Linked DNA regions of Rosistilla oblonga. The protein of the gene in region 2 binds, or shares a complex with, the protein of the main gene of each other region. Links are inferred from orthologs where the notes say so. Each region holds a gene or a part of one and is shown on either strand. Other genes may lie near its edges.

Region 1 (8,155 bases), 2.2 Mb from region 2 along the record:
CGCGATGAGTTCGAAGAGGTCGACGAGTTTGAAGTCGGCATGCAGTTCGAAGCCGACACGCCCGACGGGCCGATGATCTTTTCGATCACCGAGGTCGGCGATGAATTGATCAAAGTCGACGGGAATCATCCGCTGGCGGGTGAAACGTTGACCTTCGACGTCACGATCCGCGAAGTCCGCGACGCGACAGCTGAAGAGCTCGAGCATGGACATGCTCACGGTGACGGTGGTCACGACCACGACTAGTTCGCTTCCGCGAGGTTGCGCCAACGCGGCGTCTGCAAGGATCACGTAGTTTTCCAGAGGTGGCTGAGGATGTTATTTGGATTTGGCAAAGCAAAGCCACCGTTGACGGCGTCGCGACGCGGGCAGATCGAACTGCGGATGCGGTATCTTGTCGATCGGTTGACGCTCCCCGTAGTGCAACAGACGGCCATCGTCACCGACCCGGCGGTCTTTTTGCCCGCCGACTCGCTGACCGCCGAAGATCTGCCAACGGTAGCTCAGCGGATCGCCAAACAGTTGCAAGTCGATGTCTCCGGCTTGCCGATCGAGGTCGCTGATGGCGGTCCCGACGCGGCGGTTCACCAAATTGGCGACGCGCCGAAAGTCCGAGTCCCTCAAGCAGCACTGAGCGACGGGCCGCGGTTGGTCACCACGCTGGCTCACGAAGTCTCGCACTACCGCCTGCGACAGTTCGACAGCCGCGAGATGCCCGATCAGGGACAATGGCTCACCGAACTGGCAACGCTTTGCGGCGGATTTGTCGTCGCCGTCTGCAACAGCAGCGTCAAAGAATCGTGTTGCAGCACGCCAGCTCCCACCATCAAATCGCTCCGCACTTTAGGTTACCTGACCTCGGCCGACCTCGGTTACGCCGCAGCCTGTTTGGCCCGACTGCGGAACGAAACCGATCCCGCTTGGGGAAAACTGCTGCGAGCCGATGCGCAGGTGACTTTCAAACAAGCGATGAAGTCGATGCCCGCTGCCTGCACGATGATCATCGACGCGACGACGATTCCCGGTCCGCAAAGCTCGATGCAGCAGCTGGCCGAACAGATGGTGTCGTCCAATGAATCGTATCAGTTCCTGGCGGCCGAACAGGTTGCCAATCGGACCGACGAGTCGCGGGAAGCCTTTGTTCCCGCGTTGATCCAGATGTTGCGATCGCGCGATGAACAGGTCGTCCTGGTCGCGGCCGAGGCGCTTCGCACGATTGGGCCGGCCGCCCAGAGTGCCGCTCCCGCCCTGGAACATCTGCTGACCCACCGCGTCGATATGATCGCCGCATCGGCAGGGATCGCGCTGATGGCGATCGACCCTAACGAAATCGTCTTCGAACACGTCGGCGATCTTCTCGAAAATCGATGGTCCGCCGCGATCCCACTCTCCGCAGCTCTCGCCGAATATGGTGAGCAAGCGGCGCCGGCTGGGCCTAGTATCTGCCGACGCCTGGTCACCGCGCTGCGACGCACCGAGGATGAGATCATCGATTCGCTGGCAGGCTGCTTGCACTCGGTCTCCGCCGCACCGATGGAAGTCATCGAAGCGACGATCTCCAACGAAGAGATCCTGGAATGGATGAAGGGTTACCTGGCCAGCATGGATGATGTGGCGGCGGAATAACTCGCCGCGGCGACCGTTGCGGCTAGAGAATCTCCGACAGCACTGAATCGCTCACGAACAGCCCCTGGGCTGTCAGAGCGATTCGATTGTCGGTTCGCGTCAACATCCCGATCTCGGTCAGCATCTGAAACTGCTTCCCTAGCAACTGGTCGATCACTTGCAGCGGGCCCACTTCGGTCAGTTCGACTCCGGCCAACATCCGCAGCCCAAACGCTACCCGCTCGCGAATCAATTGCTCCTGCGTCAACGTCTCCGACTCAGCGATCGGCGATTCGCCGCGCAACAACCGCTTGATATAGGTTGTCGTGCTGCGATGGTTGACCTCGCGGCGACCGTCGACAAACGCCGCCGCTCCAGGACCGGCAGCGTACCATCCAACGCCCCGCCAATACGCCATGTTGTGCTGGCAGCGCCGCCCCGGCATCGCGTGGTTGGAGACTTCGTAGTGTTCAAAACCGGCGGCCTTGGGAATCGCGATCGCATCGCGGAACATCTGCAACTGGTCCTCTTCGATCACCGTGGCGATCGTCGCTTTCTGCAGCCGGTTCCAGAACTGCGTCCCCTTTTCAAACGTCAAACCGTACGTCGACAGATGACTCAGCGGCATCGCGACCGCATCGCGAAGATCGCCTCGCCACGCGTCGGGCGTTTCGCCGGGTGTCGCGAAGATCAGGTCGATCGAAACGTTCCCGATCGTCTCTGCCGCCAACTGAATCGCCCGCCTCGCTTCGCCGGGTGAATGCGTCCGCTCGAGTATTTTCAGCTTGGCGGCGTCGAACGACTGCACTCCCAAACTGATCCGATCGACTCCAAATTGCTTCAGAAGATCCAGCTTCGACTGCGTGATATCGTTCGGATTCGCTTCGACACTGAACTCGGTAGCGCCACCGGAAAGGGGAAACCAATGGCCAACAAGACGCAGGAAACGGGTAAGGGCAGGGGCGTCGAAGTGGGTCGGAGTGCCGCCGCCGACGAACAGCGTGTCGACGGTGCGAGGTTCGACCAATCGCGTCAGTTCAGCCTCTAACGCGTCGAGGTAGGCGTCGACAAGATCGTCCCGCCCCGCAAGAACGCTGAAATTGCAGTACCCACAACGGTGCTGGCAGAACGGAACATGGACGTACGCCGCTCGCGGCGTGTCCAATCGCGCCGGAGCCTCCAATTCCAGATCGGTTTGGTTTCTTATAACCACAGGTTCAACCGGCCGCCCAACAGCCCGGGAAGTTTCTTTTCGACCATCCGGCGAATCTGTTGGTCGCTGTAACGCGTGCTGAAATGCGACGCGATGATCAGTTCATTATTAAAGCGATCCTTCCGCGCAACCCAGTCGTCCAGATGCATGTGGCCGTGCTTATGGATCTTTTCTTTACGGTGGTCCGGGGCGATGAACGTCATCTCCGCGATTAAGATCTTGCAATCGAAGACCTCCGGATTGTCATCGAGTCCGCGCGGCTGGGTGTCGCCGGTGTAGGCGAGGATCGGCATCCGCGTCTCGTGCGAGACCTCGACGCCTTTCATGCGGAGATCGCGAATCTCGGTCCCCTGCAGTCCCTGAAACTCTTCTTTTAACTTCTTCCTCCGCTCGCTGACCATATAACCGACCGAGGTGATCGTGTGGCGGGTCGGGAAGACGTTGACGACAAGTTCGCGAGAGAGTTCGATTTCGTCCCCCGGCTCGGCCGGTAGCAGTTCGCACGGCATCGCCCCTTTGTCCAAGCGGGTAAAGCTGCGAAGCATCGCCAGGCAGTGATCGATCGAATTGGCTGGCAGATAGATCACCGGCGGATCCATCTTCATCATCCGCCGGCGGGAGACGTAGACAGCAAGCGCGGCGATGTGATCCAGGTGGGTATGGCTGACAAACCAAGTCGGCGTTCCCATGAAGTCCCAGGGCTGCACGCCGAGATCAAAACCACACTTCAGTTCGGGGATGCGCCAACACGTTTGCACGGCGGCGCGCGAATAGCCTTCGATGGTTAGTCCGGCGTGCTGACACTTCCGCAACGGAATATTTTCGAACATCAACTCTCTCAAGACGACTTTTTAATGGGCAAGTTCGTTTCATCGACGGCGCTGGCGTCGTAGTTGTCGACCTCGCTTACATTCAGCTCCGTCTCGAACCGTTCACCTCGGGTGACTACGATATCAATGCCGCCGGCTTCCTGCCGGGTCGACACACCGTAATGCCTTGCCAACTCTAGGATCGCTAGAAAGATACCAATCATCGCCGACTTATGAGCCCCCAGGTCGAACAAGTCGGAGAAGCGAACCTCGTCGACCTTCAGCAATTGTTCGTGGATGCGTTGCATGTAGACGTGGATCGGCGTGTCGTCGTAGACGACTTGTGTTGGCGGGGGCCCCGAGGATTCGCGCATGATCCGGCCAAAAGCACTGACCAGATCCCACAGTTCCAGATCGGCGATCGGTTGGTCGCCGGGATCGATCTGTCGGGGGGGAAGATCGTCGGCGATCCGCGGATACCGCTGCTGCCACTGCTCTCCCATCTCGTCCAAGATGCTCGACGCGTCGCGGAATCGCTTGTACTCCAACAACCGCTCGACAAGCTCTTCCTGAGGGTCTTCGAGGACCTCTTCTTCCTGTTCGTCGTCGGCCTGCGGAAGGACCGCCTTGCTCTTGAATTCGACCAGGGTCGAGGCGAGATCGATGAAATCGCCGACGCCGTTGACGTCGAGATCCTGCAAAACTTCCAAATATTCCAGGTATTGGTCGACCACATTTGCCAGCGACATCGTCGTGATGTCCAACTCGCTGCGGCGGACCAGATACAACAGCAGATCCAACGGACCGCGGTAGGCTGGCAAATCGATTCGGAAGGTCATGGGGAAAGCTTTCGAGGCATTTGCCGGACGACGCGGCGGCAACTGGGCCGGCGCGGCGGGGGTCGACGACGATCGACCGGACTCTTTTCTAGCGTGCCAAAACGATAGTTGGCAAACGACTAATGTGGCGTTATTTCGCCTTGAACGCCAGATCGGGCTTCAAAATCGATGGGGCAGCTCTCACGATCCCATGAACCTCAACCGCCCGCAAGGGTCTCAGTCAAGCGTTCAAAGTTCGCCCTCGGCGAACGGTTTGCCCAAGTCGATTTACCGCGAAAGCCGCAATTTCCGGCAGCGCACAGCAACGACAAACACTTTCATTCACGTTTGGCGGATTACCAACCCTTGTCCCCAGGAAAACCCACAACTATGATGCGGTCTTTTCTCGCACGGCCAGGCTTCAGCCTGGATTCAACCACGGTCCAAAAACACAACATGCGACACGTTCTATCGGCCCTCGTTCAGAATGTTCCCGGTGTGCTCGCGCACATCTCGGGGATGTTGGCCTCGCGCGGATACAACATCGACTCATTGGCAGTCGGGGAAACCGACGATCCCCACTTGTCTCACATGACCTTTGTCGTGGTGGGAGACGAGAAGACGCTGGCGCAGGTCCGCAAGCAGCTGGAAAAGATTGTGACCGTCGTCCGCGTGATGGATATCAGTGCGACCGATTTCGTCGAACGCGATTTGATGCTGTGCAAGGTGCAAGCGGCTCCTGGCCCTTCGCGATCGGAAGTTCGCGAACTTGTCGACATCTTCCGCGGCCGGATTGTTGACGTCGGTCCCGACGAAATCACGATCGAGATGAGCGGACGCGAAAGCAAGGTCGAAGCGTTCATCGAACGGATGCGAACCTACGGAATCATCGAACTGGTTCGAACCGGGCGAATCGCCATGGTCCGCAGCGGTGCGGTGAGCGAAGAGCCAGTCGAATAAACGCGTTCTCAACGCGCCGGCATCGATGGAGCCAAAGCGTCTGCTGACGCTGGAACGCCCCGTCGAATACAAGCCGAAAATCGTCCAATTGTTCAAACCGACTTACGCCACGATAGCACAAGGAACACTCCACATGGCGGCCACGATTTATTACGACAACGACGCCGATCTGTCCCACCTGAAAGGCAAGACGATCGCGATTATTGGTTACGGTTCGCAGGGCCACGCCCAAGCGCAGAACCTTCGCGACAGCGGCTGCGATGTGATCATCGGCCAACGCCCCGGCGGACCAAACTACGATTTGGCCAAGAGCCACGGCTTCGAACCGATGTCCGCTGACGAAGCGACCGCCAAGGCCGACGTCGTCAACCTGTTGCTCCCCGACGAAGTTCAGGGCGACATCTACAAGGCTCAGATCCGCGACAACCTGCAGCCAGGCAACGTCCTGATGTGCTCGCACGGTTTCAACATCCACTTCGGCCAAATCGAACCGCCAACCGGTGTCGACACCCTGTTGGTCGCCCCCAAGGGCCCCGGGCACTTGGTCCGTAGCGAATACGAAAAGGGTGGCGGCGTCCCCAGCTTGATCGCTTTGGGCGAAGGAGCCAGCGAAGAGACCAAGCAGATCGGTCTGGCTTATGCCAAGGGCATCGGCGGCACCCGTGGTGGCGTTATCGAGACGACCTTCCAAGAAGAGACCGAGACCGACCTGTTCGGCGAACAAGTGGTTCTCTGTGGCGGTTTGAGCGAACTGATCAAAGCGGGCTTCGAAACGCTTGTCGAAGCTGGCTACCAACCCGAGATGGCCTACTTCGAGTGCATGCACGAAGTCAAGCTGATCGTCGACCTGTTCTACCAGGGCGGACTTAGCTACATGCGTTACAGCATCTCGAACACCGCTGAATACGGCGACTACGTCACCGGCCCGCGAATCATCACGCCTGAAACCAAGGCAGAGATGAAGCGAGTTCTGACCGAAATCCAAAACGGCACCTTCGCTCGCAACTGGATCTTGGAGAACCGCGGCGGTGCTGCGATGTTCAAGACGACCCGTCGTCTGGAGCAAGGTCACGAGATCGAAAACGTCGGCAAGCGTCTGCGTTCGCTGATGAGCTGGATCGACGACAAGCAAGTCTAGGCACTTGTTTCGCTCTCTCAAAACGATCACCCAGGTTTCGCAAGAAATCTGGGTTTTTTTGTGAAATCTTCCCGGGCGCCTTCGCGCGATCGGACAACCTCTTCGACCTGCAATCGACTTAGGATTCCCCCCCAAGCGACCACATGTTGGGCAACGCAGGATCTCGTGAGTGATGGTTGAGTTGCCCCTGGAATGGTACTATCATGCAGACAGAAAGGCTAACCATCCCTCCCAGTCGTTACATCCTGCCTGTCCCGCTGCGGACAAAACATTCATTCCCGAAAACGTCACGCACTTTTTGAAAAAAATAGTTGCGTAAAATAGTAGCAATAGCCTCGGAACCCAACTAAGCGTTCTAGACTTCGTTGATTCTGGCGGGTTTTTGAGTTGCAAGGATGCGATCGCGCGACACGGTTTCCGTGGCGTTGCTGTCCGGAAAGGGATCGGAAACCGTATTTACCGGGGCAGTCAAATGCTGGCTCGAAACCGAGGGCTTTGATCACAAACATTTTGGATGGGGATTTGAGACGATGAACACTCTGAAGGTACGAGGCGTTTGCGGGTTGATGCTGATCGCATTGGTCGCCCCGCAAGCTGGCGCAGTCGAATGGGCTGACAACATGTTTCCCGTCAAGAAGCATGAGTTTGGAACGGTCGCGGTCGCAGCCAAAACCGAATTCCGGTTCCCGTTCAAGAACCTATATAAGGAAGACGTCCACGTCTCCACGGTTCGGGCTAGCTGTGGTTGCACCACCCCGATCATCGAAAACCATACGCTTAAGACCGGCGAAACAGGACATATCCTGGCCCGCTTCAACACCGGTTCGTTCCACGGCAAGAAGGGAGCGACCCTGACCGTTGTGATCGACAAGCCGTATTATGCCGAAGTCCAATTGCGAGTCGATGGTTACATCCGCCGCGACATCGTCTTCAATCCCGGACAAGTCGAATTTGGATCGGTGATGCAGGGTGAATCGGTCCACAAAGAGATCGGTGTTACTTACGCTGGCCGCAGCGACTGGAAGATCGTCGAAGTCCAATCGCCTTCGCCCAACGTCGCCGCTGCGTTCGAAGAGGTTTCCCGCAACGGAGGCCGCGTTTCCTACAAGTTGAATGTCGCGTTCGACGGTGCCGCCGAACCGGGCCAAGCACACACGAACATCGTCGTGATCACCAACGACCGCGCGATGCCACGTGTTCCTTTGGAAGTCACCTACGAAGTCCGACCCGCAGTCATCGTCAGCCCGCAAGTCATGGCGATCGGCAACCTGAAACCAGGCGAATCGTCGGAGCAACGGTTGGTTGTTCGCAGCGATAAACCGTTCCGCTTGACCGATATCAAGGCCGAAGGCTTCAGCATCGAATACAAAGCCAACGCAGAATCGAAGAAGATGCACGTCTTGCCACTGAAGATCACCGCGGGTGATAAAGCGGGCTCGAAGAGCCAACGATTGATCGTCCATACCGATCTGCCCGGCGACCTCACCGGCAGCGCTCTGGTAGCTGGCCAAATCGTCGCTAAGTAGCTGATAGCGGTTTCGACACTCGCGGCGGTCGCAATCCCCAACCGCCAGCGAGCCACGCCCGTACCGGTCGATTCGCCAAGCGTTTC
Region 2 (9,591 bases):
GGCGGTTACCACCGATTGGTCGGGCGTCGTGGGGCCGTCGTTATTGATGTCCAGCGTGATCGTCACGCCAGCCATCGGCGGATCGGTGGCATCGCGGACGCCGATCGTTCCGCTGTCGTTGCGATCTTGGAACTTGGTGCCACCGATCGCGACCACTTGGTTCACAAAGTCGAACGGTGGCAGTGGAGGGTCAGTCGAATCGGTGGGGGTGATCACTCCATCGGCATCGACGGAAAAGTTAAACGCGCCGTTGGCAGGTGCCAACTGGATCCTGCCGTCTTGCAACACCTCTTGGAGCGAATAGGTGCCGACCGCGGTTTCGGGGGGAAGCACAAACTGATAGCTGCCGTCGGCCTCGGTCGTGACCGTTTGGTCGTTGGGGCCGTCGAAGATGCCGTCGTTGCCAAAGTCGAGCAACATCGTGACCGGCGACGCGGGAGGACCGCTGGCATTGTCCGCATCGATCTCTTGCTTGTTGCCACCGATCGCAATCGGAAGCGTCGCCTGAACGATTTGATTTTGGGTGGCGGAAGGAAGATCGAGACCGACGGCCCCCGAAATCCCTGTCACCGCATCTAGCGCCTCGCCATTTTCGAACGCCATCGATCCATCCAGCGCGATCGTGAAGGTTGTCGAAGCGAAGGCGTTCAGATCCGACTTGACGCGAAATTTAAGCTCCGTGGTAAAGGGATCGGTCGCGGTTCCCGCTGCAATCGCCGCTCCATTGTTTGCGTTGGGTAACGCGCCACCGCGAATTCCAGAAATATTGTAGAACGAATCGAAGTTTGCCGGATCGTTGGCGTCAAATTTGAAAGCCCCCGCGTTGTAGCCTTCAATGGCCCGTTGCAAGGTGAAGTTGGACGTGACCAAGTTGTTGGGAACATCGCCATTGACCAATGGGTAGTTTGGTAGGTCACCATCGGAGTTCGGCTGGAACGCAGGTTCATCCAGTTCTAAAACAGCCGGATCCCATGAGTAGTTGAGTGGCAATGAAATCACGCCGGAGGTCGAATCGGGGACGTCGACGACCACTCTGGCTTCGTAGACTTCGCCAGCCTGTAACGAACTAACCGGCGTAGGGTTACCCGGTTCATAGAATTCCACTCCCAAACCCAATGTCGCCAGCAGGGCTCGCGATTCGAGCGATTCAGCCAACAGACGACGACGGCGTTTGAACTTGTGTTGTTGTGGATGTCTCATTGCTGCCCCTGCCAGAACGGATGGATTCGATTCATGCTAAACACGAACCTCGCATCGACCAAGCAAAAAGTTGGCAGAACCCCCCGGTGTGGTGTAGAGGTCCGGTTTTTCTAGCTATTTGGCCGCGTAGAAGCGGTTGGCCAGAATCTGCTCCAAGACAAACACGCCGCAGACCAACAACATCATCTGGGCGTAGAAGGGTTGGGCGTTGGATCCCGTTGTCGCCGACCAATCGATCTGTTCCCGCTCGGTGACCAATTTGTAGCGGTCGGCGCCGAGGATCGCGGTCAGGTCGTCGGTCGAGATCCGCTGCAGGTCGGTTTCGGCGGGAGCCAGATTGACGCTGTAGCCGAGCGTCTCGCCGCTGCTGCGCAACCAATAGTTTCCGGCGACGGCGGCCGGACCGGGGGCAACTTGGCTGCCACTGGATTCGACGACGACGGGGGCTGCGGAACCAGCGAACAACTGATACCGATGCGGCGCTCCATCGGCTGTCTTCAGTCCGACGGGCTGGCCGACGCGAACGTTGAGCGTTCCCGGGTCGCGATCGGCCAAATAGTCAAACGCGCCACGAACCAACAGAAACGCCGGCCAATACTCTTCGCTGGTGCTGAACAGTTCGTTCCAACGCCGCCCCGGGCCGTCGATTCCGGGCAGCGGAGTCGTGAACATCAACAACCGCCCCGCCCCGATGGCTCGATCGATCATCGCGGGGTGCTGAGTATCGGTGTATCGAGCGATCACGACGTCACTCTCTTGGCGATCGATCTGCCAGTAGCGATAGATCGGGTACAGTTGCCAGGGAACGTTGCCCGCGACGGCGGCAAACGGTCGCAGCGCCGGATGGCCGCTCCGCTGCGTATCGATCCAGTGTCCCGGTTCGGGGACTCGCCACTGCCGGACCACGCGACCGATCAACGGATCGTCATCGGTTTGTTCTTCCTGCTCTTCCCAAGCGGGGCCCAAGCTGATCCACAGCTTGCCACCTTGCTGAGTCCACGCCGTCAGCAGGTCTTGTTGAGCTGTCGACAGCCGCGGAGGATCCAACAGGCCGATCACGCGGTAATCGGAAAGTGTCGTCTGCTGCAATTCGGACATCGGGATTCCATCGACGTCGTAGTCGACGCTGCCGCTGCCACTGACACCCGGCAGCGCCAACGCCTGTTCGATGACGCGTCGCTCATTGGAATTGTTGGAAACCAGCAGGGCACGCGGCGGTTGATTCACGGCGATCGTCAGATAACGCGTGTTGTCGATCGGCAATGCATCGGTTTCGCTGAGCGCGATCTCGGCATGATGGACTCCCGGTTCCAGCGGCGGCAGCGACAGCGTGATGTCGCTGCGAGCCGGATCGGCGATCGTGGCTCGCTGGCGATCGATCACTTGCGCCTCGGGGAAAACTGTTTTTCCATCGCGCATGACGGGGAGGGTCGGATCGCGATCGTACAACCGCAGTTCGACCGAGACCTGGCCCGACGGGAAATCACCGACGCTGGCGACCTGGGTTTGCACCGGCACCGGGATCCCGCGAGCTACCGATTCCGAAGCGACCTGCACGTCGCCGAGGGTACGATTTTGGACGACATCCGAACCGACATCGATCACTTGTAGGTCGACGCCTTCGGGCAGCGAGAGCGTCGCCGATCGGTTCCAGCTGGCGGCGGTTCGGTCGGTGATCACATAGACGACGCGCTGCTCGAAGGGGCTGTTGGCGACAAGCGCCGCGGCGGCTTCGATCTGTTGTTCCAAAGGCTGTACCACTTGCAGCGGTTCCAGCCGCCGGATCGACCGCCGCGCCGCCGCGAGATCGATCGCAGCAACCGTTGGTTTGACGCTGCGGTCGAGAACCGCCAGGGTGCTCGTGTCGGTGTAGTGATCGACGATCCAGCCGGCCCATTGGCGAGCGATTTCCAGCCGAGATCCGTCATCGGTTTGGTAGGTCATCCGCACCGAATTGTCGACCACGATCGCAACCGCCGAGGGGCGCTGGCTGTTGACGATGGGAGTCTTTTCAGTCGCCGCGACCGCAGTGCCCCAGACGGTCGCTCCGAGTAATAACAGGCCGCCGGCGACCGCTAGCGGGAGCACAAATCGCAACGATTTCTGCTGAGCAAATGCCCAAGCGGCCATCGCGGCGGTGGCCATTCCCAAAACGGCGATGATGCCGACCGAAAGCCATGTGCCGCCGCGAGCACTGGGGACGTGCGGTTGGGCGAGAGCCAACGCGAGCCCGGCTAGAGCTAGCACGCGAAGCAGCAGCAGCGACCAATGGCGGACCCGCATCCGGCGGCGATTGGTTTCGATCCGCTGGGTGAGAAAGCGGAGAGCGGGAAATTCCAGCCGCTGCGGTTCGCGTCGTCCCAGCAGGTGCAGGGCGATCGGAATCGCGGCTGCGGCGAGTCCGAACAACAGCGTGACGTTGAGGAATCCCATAAAGACGATGTTCGGCCGAACTGGTGAATCGGTGTTGCTGGCGTGTTGGTTGCGATGCCGTGCCAGCTTAGCGGATCGGGTGGTGAGGTTGGACCATGATTGCGAACTCGGTTAAGCAGCTTCGTCGTTTTTCGATCGCTTAACCGCCTCTTCGCTGATGTGCCCGTCCTCGCTGACATCTTCGAAGCGAACCGAGACGCGTGTCGAAACGCCCGATTCCTGCATCGTGACGCCGTACAGCGTGTGGGCGGCGGTCATCGTTTTTTTGGAGTGGGTGACGACGACAAACTTGCTGTGCTCGAGAAACTCCTGCAACACGCTGACAAACCGGCCGATGTTCGCTTCGTCAAACGGTGCGTCGACTTCGTCCAGTACGCAGAACGGGCTGGGGCGATATTTGAAGATCGACATCAGCAGCGCAACGGCTGTCAGCGCTTTTTCACCACCGGACAGCAGCGTGTTGCTGAACGTCGGCTTACCCGGCGGAGTTGCGATGATCTCGACACCGGCTTCCAACGGATCGGCACCTTCTTCGAGGATCAGGTCGGCGCTACCGCCACCAAACGAGCGACGGTAGAGCGTTTGGAAGTTGGTCCGAATCGCTTCCAACGTGTCGAGGAACAGCCGCCGCGAATCGGCGTTGATCTTGTTAACGATCCGTTCTAGCGACGCCTTGGCGGCGGTCAAGTCTTGATACTGACCGTGCAGCATGTCGTAACGCTCTTGCAACTCTTCCAGTTCTTCGAGCGCTTCCATGTTGACCGATCCCGATTTCTGCACCTGTTGCCGCAGATCGGTAATCTCTTTTTCCACCGCTTGGCGATCTTCGGGCGGTTCGAAGTCTTCGGGAATCGGCACTTCGGCAAGATTGATCTCGTAGTCGTCCAGCAACCGTTGGGCGAGGTTCGCCCGCTGGACATCGGCGGTGTCGCGTCGGCGTTGGATCGCGTGGACCTGTTCGGCAGCCTTGTTGACCCGCTTTTGAACCGCGTCGATCTCTTTTTGCTTCGCCGAAATGTCGACTCGCACTCGGCTGACCTCCGCCGCCAACGCCTTCAACGCGTCGCCGTCGGCCTGTTCGGAAAGGTACAGTTCGTTCAGTTCCGAGGAAGCGTCGAGCATTCGGCGATCGAGATCTTGCAAACGCTGCAGTTCGGTATTCAACCGCTGACGGACTTCGTCGACAGCTTCTCGCCGTTCGCCTTGATCGCGACGGACCTGTTCGATCGCGGTCTCCAAAGCCTCGCTGCGTTGTTCGCTGCGAGCCAGTTCGACGTTGGCTTTCATCAACGCATCGGAGGCCTGGCGTTCTTCGTCCTGAGCCAACTGTAGAGTCTGCTTGAACTCTTCCTGTTGGTTCTCGTATCGCTCTGCACGCTGGCGACACCCGGCCAGAGCCTGCCGCACCTCGACCAGTTCGACCTGGCTTTCGTTGTGAGTCCGGTGGATCGATTCGGCTTCTTCGGTCAACGATCGCAACGCATGGACTTGCGCGTCCAAGGCATCGGTCGCCGCGGTCAGCGTCGCGCCCGAAGCGGCTCGCTGGGTGACCGCGTCGCGGTGCTTGGTGATGATCTGGTGCAATTCGGCGTCGCGCTGTTCGACGTTGGCAGCCAACCGCGACGCTTCCTTGTCCGATTCTTCCAGCTGGTAGCGGTAGGTTTGTTGTTCTTTGCGAGCCGAGGCGAGTTCGCTGCGGCGGCTGACCAAACCGGCGGCCGCTCGAGCCGGGCCGATCACGACGCTGCCGTCGCGTTCCAGCAGTTCGCAGTTGCGGGTCACAAACCGCAAACCCGCTCCGCTCAACCGGCTCAGTCCCAACGCGATCTCTAGCGATTCGACCAACCAGGTCGTGCACAAAAGATGCCGGACCAACGGTTCGATCTTCTCGCCCGCTTTGACCATCCGATCGGCGCGGCCGATGATTCCCGCGAGGCCATCCAAGCGGATCCGTTCACCGGGACGGACGCTGGGCAGTTCATCCATTCGGATCAGACCAACGCGGCCGCTCAATTTGACAGCTCCCGCAGCGACAGCCCGCTGGATCTCATCGCCGCTGACGACTAGAAACTGCGACTTGCCACCGAGAGCGACATCGATCAGCGGAGCGACATGGACATCGGCTTCGAACAGATCGGCGACGATCCCGTGGCAACTGGCAAGCGGTCCGGAGTCGTCGCGGGCGGCGGCGTCCAAGACATCGCGGACACCGTTTTCGACACCTTCGTGGCGCTGCTGCAAATCCTCCAGAACGTTCAGCCGTTCGCTGACCCCGTGCAAACGGCTCTGCAACGCCGCGATCTCTTCGCGGCGGCGATTGAGGACGCGGCGGCGGTCGGCCAATTCGTTTTCCATCGTATCGATCTGGACCGCATACGCTTCGATCTGCGTATCGAGATCGGCCACGACTTTTTGGCATCGCTCCGCATCATCGGTCAACCGTTTAACGACGGCTTGTTGAGCGGAGATCCGTTGCTCGAGGACCTTTTCGCTGCGTTGAGCTTCGGAGATCTGTTGATTCAGCCGCTGCATCTGGCCATCGAGTTCGCTCGCTTCGCGGAGCGCGTTGAGATGCTGTTGCTCGGCTTCCAAGCTGCTGCGGCGGACGTGGTCGACATGCTGACCGACTCGTGTGTTCTCCGCCTCAGCCGCCTCCGCGATCGCCTTCGCCTTGGCTCCCATTTCAACCGCATCGGCGAGCCGCGATTCCAAACGCCGCAGTTCGGCCGTCGCCGTTCCCGCTTGGGCTTGCAGGACCTGCAGTCGCCGGCGCTGCGAAGCGGATGATTGTTCGATGTCTTGGCGAGCTGTGGTGTCGGCATCGCGGCGACCGACAAGCGATGCGATCCGCCGCGACGCTTCGGTGCGGCTGGATTCGACCGATTGAGCCTTCATCGCCACGGCTTGCAGGCTCATCTCCAACTGCTGACGCGATTCGCTCACGCCGGCCAGTTCGGCTTGCACCGCTTCACGCGTCGCCTCGGCTTCGGCCAGCTCCGAATCGGTCTGCTCCAGACAATTGGAGAACTCTTGCCAATCGGTCCACGCGACCTGCATCCGCAGTTCTTTTAGCCGGGTGCTTTGAATCCGATAGCGTTCCGCTTTGGTCGCTTGGCTCTTGATGCTTTTGAGTCGCGCGGCGACCTCGTCGACGATGTCGCCCAATCGAACCAAGTTCTGATCGACGCGAGCCAACCGCCGTGCGGCTTCGACTTTTTTCGCTTTGAAGCGGCTGATACCGGCCGCCTCTTCAAAGATCGCGCGACGATCCTTAGCGCTGGCGTTGAGCATCCGATCGACTTTGCCCTGTTCGATCAGACTGTAGGCATCGATTCCGATCCCGGTACCGCGGACCAGATTTTTGACATCCTTTAAGCGGCACGGTTCGCCGTTGATCAGATACTCTCCCTCGCCGCTGCGGAAGACGCGGCGGGTGACGTGAACTTCGGGAGCGTCGACTGGCAGCGTGCCGGCGGCGTTGTCGAAGACGATTGTCGCTTCGGCCGACGCGGCAGCTTTGCGACTTTGCGATCCTTTGAAGATCACATCGGACATGTCCTTGCCGCGTAGGCTTTTGGCCGATTGCGACCCGAGCACCCATTTGATGCCGTCGACGATGTTCGACTTGCCAGAACCGTTCGGACCCACGACGACAGTAATGCCGTCGGGGAAGTCGAATCGGGTTCGGTCGGCAAAGCTTTTGAAGCCTGCCAGTTCAAGGGCTTTGAGCATGCGGGGGGTATCGTTGGCGCGTCGGGCGGAAAGGGGTAAGGCACCTCTCAGTTCATAGTTATTATGTTAGCGCGGGGTGGAGTCTGTCGGCCTCAAATGGCCATTTTTCGGGCGATTTGTAGCGTTTTTCAGCTCCGCGACGCACTAAAACTTCCACCACGATTCCTTTTTGCCACTTCCGACAGGGGGATCGATGTCGCTGGGGCCCAGTTCTTCGAAGTTGCCGTCTTCGCTCTCCGACTCCGTCTCGCGGTGGTAGGTGCGGAGGGTTTTGGGGAGCGGATCGATGGCGAAACGAGCCTCTAGGTCTCCCTGTTCTTTGGCGAGTCGCAGCACTTCGACGACGTCGCTGTAGTTGCCGCCGACGTCGGCGATTCCCTTGATCAAACCGCCGACGGTCGCCTGCGAAACACTGCGGGTATCGGGTTTGCCAGGTTGGAATCGGCTGATCCGCAGCTTGCCCTGATCGTCGCCGCGAACCATGATTCCCGAACCAGCCATCAGATATTTTGGCGGTCGGATCGGCACCGGGCCGCCAAAGACGACGATTTCGGCAAAGCGGAGTGTGCTGACGACGACAAGTGGTTCGGCTTTCGAAGCGACGTGGAAAAAGGAGTAGCCTTCGGCCATCTCGGTTCCCGGCACCAGCAGTTCGCGATCGGGACGTTCACGCAAGTTGCGAAACGCGCCGTAACGCGTCTCGACACTCGATTCGTCCATCAGTTCGCGGAGTCCTTCGGCGGCCAATCGATGTTCCAGGATGCTCAACGCCAACAGGGCGCGGTACCGGAACGCCGGCTCGGTTTTAACCAGTTCGACCAACGGGTCGATCGCATCGACTTGGTCTAAGTAGGCGAGTGCTTCGGCGGCATAAAACCGGATTTCGGGATCGGCAACGGTGGCGGCGACCTTCAGTGGTACCGCTCCATCATCGCCGATCGCTTCGAGTTGCAACGCGGCGGCGGCCGCTGTCGATGGTTCGGTCAAACGCGCCGTCAGATCTTTGATCCGCTCATGCCGGGCATCCATCGTGTCTTTGATAGCGATCGATTGGACGACCGACATCAAACGCGGGATGTTGCGGCGGTAGGTTGGGTGAATTGAGAGTTCGATGAAATCGTCTTCTTTGGCGTTGGCGATGCCGCGGCGGCTGGTGCCATCGAAAAAGAAGAACCGGCGATTGATATCGTTAGCGATCTGTGCGGAGATGAAGGCGTGCTGGAACGCGGGGCGGATGATCAATCCGATGCTGCGCGATTTGGTGCTGCGGCCGCCCGATGGGATCACGCCTTCGCGAATCAACGCCGTTTCGTCACCCGCTTCGTAGGCGCTGCGGATCAGAATTGGGCCGGTCCCCATCGCCAACATGTCGCTGCTGCGCAATTGATTGTTCAACAGGCGAACCTCTTGCAAACGAGCGGGCATCAACCAACCGCCACGAATACTTGTGGCGGTCGATCGGGTGCTGATCCGAACGTACAGATCGATCGGGTCGTCTTTCTGGACGCCCGCGGGCAAAAAGGCTTCGACCGAAACCATCGCCGATTGGTTGGAATCGAGGAACTGGTTGGGATCGTTGACGTTGCGGGTCTTCAATTCCGACAGGATCGCATCGCGTTGCGGCGAAGGCTCGGGGATTCCGCCGGTGCCGGCTAAACCATTAACGATCGCAATCGCTTCCAATTTCACCGGATGCATGCCCATCGACACCGTTGCGTCGCGAACCAATTTGGGGCGGTCTTCGCTTTGGAAAAGCTCTTCAACTGCCGCCACTTCGTTTTCGCTTTGGTCGTCCTTGCTTCCCAACCAGGGGCTCAGACAGCCACAACATGCGACGATCAGCAATCCCCAAAACGCGGATTGCCCAAGTCGTGCGATACGGGCGATGCAGGTATTAATCATGGCGGGCATCCTTACCCAGGAATTCAAACGCTGCCGAGATGGCGAGACAAAATGCTAGTTACCAGCGGCACATTACCCCCGTCGCGTCGACAAGGTCAAGCCAGATTGGTTTTGCTGTCAGATCGGGGTTTGCTGGCACGTTGACCCGCCGCGGCGGCTGGTCGATGATAAGGCGGCCACGCGAGGGCGGCGGAGTGTGCTGACGGCGGGGCTGGCTAAGCCTACTAAAACTCGGAGTCTTCGTTGTCGCGTTGGATGTATTTGTTGATCGTATGTACGGCGCTGATCGGCGGTGCGGGCTTGGCGGCACAGCCGGGCGTCAAT

The links.
Region 1: the proteins of smc (region 2) and CA51_RS11885 are in contact, whole or in part, in a crystal structure (PDB 3ZGX), measured with the Bacillus subtilis proteins. The link is inferred for Rosistilla oblonga from one-to-one orthologs.

Annotation. Positions count from the first base shown.
Region 1 is NZ_CP036292.1:3,340,052-3,348,206, reverse strand. What follows is about bases 2,562-5,314. They hold CA51_RS11885 (segregation and condensation protein A), read right to left. Parts: upstream 4,467-5,314; coding sequence 3,657-4,466; downstream 2,562-3,656. Other genes in these bases: ilvN (acetolactate synthase small subunit), read left to right, coding at 4,902-5,314; CA51_RS11890 (MBL fold metallo-hydrolase), read right to left, coding at 2,809-3,648; hemW (radical SAM family heme chaperone HemW), read right to left, coding at 2,562-2,818. In the rest of the region: CA51_RS11905 (FKBP-type peptidyl-prolyl cis-trans isomerase), read left to right, coding at 1-246; CA51_RS11900 (HEAT repeat domain-containing protein), read left to right, coding at 316-1,626; more of hemW, read right to left, coding at 1,649-2,561; more of ilvN, read left to right, coding at 5,315-5,405; ilvC (ketol-acid reductoisomerase), read left to right, coding at 5,539-6,543; CA51_RS11870 (DUF1573 domain-containing protein), read left to right, coding at 7,074-8,069. UniProt on the Bacillus subtilis protein: Participates in chromosomal partition during cell division. May act via the formation of a condensin-like complex containing Smc and ScpB that pull DNA away from mid-cell into both cell halves.
Region 2 is NZ_CP036292.1:5,571,462-5,581,052, reverse strand. The notes cover bases 3,545-7,733. They hold smc (chromosome segregation protein SMC), read right to left. Parts: upstream 7,366-7,733; coding sequence 3,745-7,365; downstream 3,545-3,744. Other genes in these bases: CA51_RS19720 (flagellar basal body P-ring protein FlgI), read right to left, coding at 7,510-7,733; CA51_RS19730 (BatA domain-containing protein), read right to left, coding at 3,545-3,633. Also shown: CA51_RS19735 (SdrD B-like domain-containing protein), read right to left, coding at 1-1,200; more of CA51_RS19730, read right to left, coding at 1,315-3,544; more of CA51_RS19720, read right to left, coding at 7,734-9,267; CA51_RS19715 (DMT family transporter), read left to right, coding at 9,511-9,591. UniProt on the Bacillus subtilis protein: Required for chromosome condensation and partitioning.